DNA from 3 places in the Paenibacillus sp. FSL R5-0527 genome. Region 2 is predicted to be linked to each of the others. Evidence: riboswitches for the same ligand, from Rfam matches in the RefSeq annotation. Region 2 holds a riboswitch; each other region holds the start of a gene.
The links. A riboswitch is a leader RNA that binds a small molecule or an ion and turns the genes downstream of it on or off. The one in region 2 is predicted to bind thiamine pyrophosphate.
Positions count from the first base shown of each region.

Region 1: another riboswitch for thiamine pyrophosphate. It lies ahead of NYE69_RS28685 (ECF transporter S component); the one in region 2 lies ahead of NYE69_RS06400 (ABC transporter substrate-binding protein).
Region 3: another riboswitch for thiamine pyrophosphate. It lies ahead of tenA (thiaminase II); the one in region 2 lies ahead of NYE69_RS06400 (ABC transporter substrate-binding protein).

Region 1 is NZ_JBBOYI010000001.1:6,376,661-6,378,858, reverse strand. It holds gene asd (archaetidylserine decarboxylase) at 227-1,033, opposite strand; TPP riboswitch at 1,191-1,302, shown strand; gene NYE69_RS28685 (ECF transporter S component) at 1,405-2,010, shown strand; gene NYE69_RS28680 (ABC transporter ATP-binding protein) at 2,013-2,198, shown strand, end outside.
Region 2 is NZ_JBBOYI010000001.1:1,462,621-1,464,818, forward strand. It holds gene NYE69_RS06400 (ABC transporter substrate-binding protein) at 1-971, opposite strand, end outside; TPP riboswitch at 1,124-1,234, opposite strand; gene NYE69_RS06405 (cold-shock protein) at 1,565-1,777, shown strand; gene NYE69_RS06410 (GGDEF domain-containing protein) at 1,960-2,198, shown strand, end outside.
Region 3 is NZ_JBBOYI010000001.1:5,108,562-5,110,759, reverse strand. It holds gene NYE69_RS22580 (alpha-mannosidase) at 1-591, shown strand, start outside; TPP riboswitch at 677-780, shown strand; gene tenA (thiaminase II) at 962-1,669, shown strand; gene thiM (hydroxyethylthiazole kinase) at 1,689-2,198, shown strand, end outside.

The sequences.
Region 1 (2,198 bases), 4.9 Mb from region 2:
CTATTTTGCGCAGGCGGTGGGGAAACCTCACAATAGCGGCATAACTCACATTGCTGCTCATATCAAACCCGACAAGTTGCGTATTTATTCTAACGGCCGCCACAACCGTTAGATTTCCGGTGACGCGGGTACCCGCTTGAAATGCCACGCCGGTTTGTCCAATCCCCAGCCTTATTCCCATCTCTCTCCCGTATGGTTCAGCCATTCATGAAGCGGCAAGACGCCGTCAGGCGTTTAAGCAGCGCGACGGAGACGTAAAGCGGCCGAGCAACTCGCCCATTCGCACCTTCTGTCCGGCCTCTAGTCCGGGCAACGGCTGAAAACTCCCGCTTTCGGTCAGCAGCACCACGGTGGAGCCGAATTCGAAATAGGCGAGATCGTCTCCCTGGTTCCAGCTTTTCGCCCGTTCGTCGGTATATTTGATGCTGCTGACGTTCATCGCCCCGACTTTGACGAGCGCCACCTCTCCATGCTCATGGGAAATATACGTAATCAGCCGCTCGTTCCGGCATAACACCTTTTTCATATGGCGCATGCCGAAGTCGTTAACCGGATATACCCGGCCTTCGATATGCTCGCTTTCCAGCTTTTTGCCGGTGACGGGGGCATGGATGCGATGGTAATCGGTCGGGCTCAAATATAACACAAAAGCATAGCCATGCTTATACGATTCGATGCGCGGGGAACGGTTGAGCAGTTCCTCAACGGAGTAATCCTGGCCTTTCACGTTTAGAATCGTGCCGGAGCGGATTTCCCCCATAAACGTAATCAGCGCGTCCACGGGGCTGACCATGCCGCCCTGCTCCGCATGAACCGGACGCATGCCCGGCTTTAATTTGCGGGTGAAAAATTCGTTGAGCGTCCGGTATTCCCGCAGTTCTTTTTCCGCTTCATGCAGTGGAATTGCGTACGATTTTGCGAACAAAGGGATCATCAGCCGGCTGATTTCCGAATGGGAAAACTTTCCCATCAGCCTGCAAACCGATTTGCGGGAGGACAATTCCGTCATCCACTTCATCCATGCTGCCGCCAAGAAAGCAACCTCCTACTCTTGATGTGCCACTTCCGCTTATCTTGACACAGAACGGGGACGAAATCAATATGAGAGCGGTTTCTCCTGCGCATTGAAACTTGAATGTTTAAAATTTGTTCTTGATGCTTGAAAACGGTTGGTGTATGTTAAAGACAATCGCATACGATACGGGGGCTTGAGTGAATCAGGCTGAGATGGCAGCATATTCCGCTGCGGACCGTTAATCTGATCTGGATAATGCCAGCGTAGAGAATCGAATGTCCGGGATATACCCTGCGTCCATACCCGTGACCTGAGCGCCGCCTGAGCTTATTCTGGCGGTTTTTTGTCGTTTGCGAAAAAAATATATTTTTTGAAAAGGGGAGAAAAACATGCAAGAAGCAGCAACAAAACAAAGCGGCCGCGGGCTGAAGCTGAGCGATCTGCTGGTGACCGTGCTCGTGTCGGTCGTGCTTGGCGTAGTTTATCATTTCTGGAGCTCGGTGTATAACTTGTTCTCGCCGCTGTTTCCGCAGGCCGATGAAATCGTCTACGGAATGTGGTTTCTGGCTCCGACGCTCGTATTTTTGCTGATCCGCAAGCCGGGGGTGGCGCTGATCGCGGAAGTGGCCGCGGCTCATGTGGAAATTTTGTTCGGCAGCGAATGGGGCGTTCAGCTTGTGCTGTACAGTGTGCTGCAAGGCTTGGGGGCGGAGCTCGTATTCGCGGCTTTCCGGTACCGCAAATTTTCCGGTTCCATCGCCGCTTTGGCCGGCATCGGGGCCGCGGTCGGCTCCATCATTCCGGATATTTATTACGGATACGTGCAGGACTATGAAACCTGGCTGCTGATCGCCAAATACGCAATGCGGGCCGTCAGCTCCGCGCTGATCGCCGGTTACTTCGCTTACGGGCTGGCCAAAGCCGTGGAGGCCACGGGCGTGACCACCCTGCTGCGCCCCGTCGATCCCAAAGATTATGCGGCGCTGGATGATTAACCATGGAAACGGCCGTTGAAGTTTGCGATCTTAGGCTGAAATTTCCGGGGGAGACGCGGTTTGTGTTTAAGGATTTGAGCTTTCGGGCTTTTCGCGGGGAAAAAGTGCTCCTGCTCGGCCCTAGCGGGAGCGGGAAATCCACGCTTCTTCAGGTGCTGTCGGGGATTATCCCGCGGCTTGTGGAGGTT
Region 2 (2,198 bases):
CAGTCGGAGTAGTTCTGCCATACTTCCTTTTTCTGCTCGCCCCAGCGGGCCGCGTCATCGCGGTATTTCGGGCTAAGCCACTTCTGGCTGGCGACGACCAGGTCATGGTCCAGTTCAGGCACCGCCTTCAGCAAAATTTGCGCGGCTTCGTCCGGATGATCGGCGGCGTAATTGTATCCTTTGGACACGGCGCGCATAAACGATTTGACCAGCTCCGGATCGTTTGCGATCGTTTTCTCGTTCGTCACGATAACCGGCGTGTAATAGTCGAGCTTATCGGAGTAGTCCTTGACGTACAGCATATCGAGCGGCTCGCCCCGGAGCTCCGCTTCAATGCCGGTCCAGGCGTAGAAAATCCAGGCGAAGTCGATGTCGCGCTTCACGGCGGTGAAGTAGTCGGCATCCCCGATGTTGAGGAATTTGACTTTGCCGACGTCGGCGCCTTCCAGGTCCATGATCGACTTCATGACGGCCTCTTCTACCGGAGATCCCCAACCGCCGTACGTTTTGCCTTCAAAATCCTTCGGCGATTTGATGTTTTTGCCGGCCGGAGCGGCGAAGCCGGAGGTGTTGTGCTGAATGACGGCCGCGATCGATACGAGCGGAACGCCTTGCGTCCGGCTCTGCGTGACGTTCTCCTGCACGCTGACGCCAAACGGCGCCTCGCCGGAAGCGACCATCGCTTCCGCGCCGCCGGAGCCGGGGAGCACGATATCCACGTTCAGGCCTTCCTCCTTGAAATATCCCAGCTCTTTGGCGACGTATAAACCGGTATGGTTCGTGTTGGGGCTCCAGTCGAGCACGAGCTTAACGTCGCGCGGCGCCTTGGCCCCTCCATTGTCCGCGGCGGCACCCGCGGCCGGATTGCCTTCGCTGCCGCCGGCGGCTTGGCCGCCGCAGCCGGCCAGGACCAGCAGGAGGCAGGATAGGGCCGCCGCCAGGGAAGTCCGTTTTTTTCTTTTCACAGCCATTCTCTCCTTCATTTCGTTAAATTTCCGCTAGTTGTGTTCATCTATAACCTGAAGGCGCCCGAAAGCTTTATGGCCATAAGGTCCGGACAATAAAAAAGCGTCCCGGATTCGGGACGCTGATCGGCGGGCGGAATTTAAAACATCCAAAATCATTCCATCCATGACGGCTCCCTACGCTGGCATTATCCAGATCAGGTTTAAGGGTCAGTATCTTGGAGGGATACAATCTCAGCCGGCCGATTCCAGCACCCCTGAACGATTCAACTGCAGAGTTCAATAGTCATTATAATTTTCTCCGGCGCGTCTGTCCAGCCCGGCAAAGGGAGGAGGTTTGAAATATCAGGAGATTTGCTTTCTATTTGGAAAACCGTTATAATTGAACCAATAGATGGTTTGAAAACGTGATATTTCACGTATTGAAAGGGTGCCGCTTTTGCGGATGGAACTTTTTTCAATGTGTGATTTTTTTTGATAGGCTCAACGCTCTTGGTGTGCCCCAATAGCGCCAGGAGCCGTTTTTATTCAGCTCATACAAGCGGCGTTTGGCTGCTTGCCGAATTGGTTGACCAACATCCATTTTGAGGAGGAAAATGATGAGCTACCGTAAAAAACCGTTGGAGGAAATTCCCGAGGAGAACACCCCGGTCTGGTCATGCACCAGCGAGGATTGCAACGGCTGGATGCGGGACAATTTTACGTTCGACTACACGCCGGTATGTCCTTTATGCTCTTCGGAAATGGAGAAGGGGATGAGGATGCTGCCTCAACTGAAAAATCCCACCTTCGATCCCAGAACGTCTTCCTAGGCTAATCCGATTTTTGTATAAATACCGTTGCTTGCCCCCAAACAGCCGTGTTCGCCCCAAAGCGAATGCGGCTGTTTGCCGTTTTGCGGCAGCCGGGAGAAAAAGATTGCATCTCCATTTAAAATCCACTATGTTGGAGGTACTACACGAAAAACAACCAGAAGGGGGGAATTTGCCCGCCTATGCATGGAAATTACAAGGTGGCATCGCAGGTTTTCGACATTCCCTCCGGAAGCAAGCAAAGAAAATTCGCGGTTTTTCTGGCCATTTTGATCGTGGCCATGTCGATGGCGGCGATTCCGCTCGGTTTGAGAAATTCGCCCGGGCTGGAGCTTTTTTTTGCCGCCGCCATCGCCTGGCTGATCTTCGGGGATCTGCTTACCGCCTTTATCGCCTACAGCCAATACCGGGCGTCCGGGAT
Region 3 (2,198 bases), 3.6 Mb from region 2:
CCGACGCATTGGAACACCTCCTGGGATTTGGCCCGGTTCGAAACGGTCGGGCATCAGTGGGCGGATCTGTCGGAGCACGGTTACGGCGTCAGCCTGCTGAACGACTGCAAATACGGGCATGACATTAAAGACAATGTGATCAGGCTGTCGCTGCTGAAATCGGCGACCTACCCCGATCCGGAGGCTGATCGCGGGGAGCATACGTTCACGTATGCGCTGTATCCGCATGAGGGGCATTGGTCCGAAGGCGAAACCGTACAGGCCGCCGCGCTCCTGAATCAGCCGGTGTACGCTACGCGCGGTCAGGCGGCGGCATCCAATTTCTCCTTGCTGCGGGCCGTGCGCGTCAGCGGCAGCGGCGAAGCAGCGATCGACGCGGTCAAAAAAGCGGAGGACGGCGACGCTCTGATCGTCCGCTTCCACGAGTATAAAGGCGGCCGGGGGACGGTTCGCCTGGAGAGCGATCTCACTTTTGTCTCCTGGCAGGAAACCGACCTGATGGAACGCCCTGCCGGCGAACTCAATCGGGGTCCTGCCGAACTGCAGATTTCGCCGTATGAGATCAAAACGGTCCGGCTCGAGTTCCGCTAAGGCGGCGGGGGTGCCCGGCAAGCATTCAACGCGGATTGACACTCCAGGAAGATCCAGGTAAAGTAGTGATAGTGAATCGAATAGGAAATTCCACTAGGGGCGCCGTATTCGGCTGAGACAAGAGCGTATCTTGGACCCTTTGAACCTGATCTAGTTCGTACTAGCGTAGGAAAGTGGAGCCGGTATCGCGCCGTCCGCACGTTATCGCAAGTATCATGCGACAGGTTTTGCGCGTTCAAGCCGCTCCCTCTACGGGGCGGCTTTTTTGCTGTCTTGTAAGCGGCCCGCCTCTCACCCGCCCCTAAGCCCCCACGCCCCTACGGATGGATGCTCCTGTATCGCAGTTCACATTTTATCGGAGGTGGAGACGATGAGTTTTACGCAAATGCTGCGCCAGCGGGCGGACGAGGTTTTTGAAGCGATTTTTGAGCATCCTTTTGTGCGGGGAATCGCCGACGGCAATCTGCAGAAAGAGCAATTGATTCATTACGTCAAACAGGATTACGAGTATTTGAACGCGTACATGCGGATCTACGGGATCGCCATATCGAAGTGCGAAAGCCGCGGCGATATCGCCCTGTTCAACGAGCAGATCTCTTTTATTTTGAACAGTGAAATCCATCCGCACCAAAATTTTTGCGCTGTCGCAGGGGTCCGTTTTGAAGATCTGCAGGGTTTCCCCTTGGCGCTGTCCGCGCATCATTACATCCGCCACATGCTGACGGTGGCGCATGAAGGCAGTTTGGGCGAAATCTTGGCCGTGCTGCTGCCCTGCCCCTGGACGTATCTGGAAATCGGCCGCAAGCTGCTGGCGGAAGTGAGGCCGGTGCCGGAACATCCTTTTCACGATTGGATCCAGTTTTACGGCAGCCGGGTGACGGACGTGACGCAGCGGTTCCGGGACGTTCTCGACCAATGGGCGGAAACCGCGGCGGAAGCGGAACGGCGGAGGATGGAGGAGCATTTCATGCAAAGCTGCCAGCTGGAGTACCTGTTCTGGGACATGGCCTACAAGCTGGAGGAATGGCCGGTTCAAACGGGCCGGCGGAGCGATGACCCGTTGTCGCGGGCGCATTAACGAAGGGGGCGAACTACAAATGAGCATATTGGAAAAAGAATTATCCGCTTTGCTTACAAAAGTGCAGAACGCGAAACCGCTCGTGCACAATATGACCAACGTCGTCGTAACCAATTTTACGGCCAACGGCCTGTACGCGCTTGGCGCATCCCCGGTGATGGCTTACGCGCCGGAGGAAGCCGCCGATATGGCCAAGATCGCCGGCGCCCTCGTGCTGAACCTGGGAACGCTGTCCGCCGCCCAGGTCGAGGCGATGATCATCGCCGGGTCGTCGGCGAACGCCCATGGAGTTCCGGTGCTGCTGGACCCGGTCGGGGCGGGAGCGACGCGCTTCCGCACGGAATCGGCGCTGCGCATCCTGCGCGAGGTCAAAGTGTCGCTACTAAGGGGGAACGCGGCGGAAATCGCCCACCTGCTCGGGGAAAGCCGCGACATCAAGGGCGTGGACGCCGGGGAGAGCAGCGGCGGGGATCAGGCGGAGCTGGCCGTGCGGGCGGCGCGGAAGCTAAACACCGTCGTTGCCGTCACC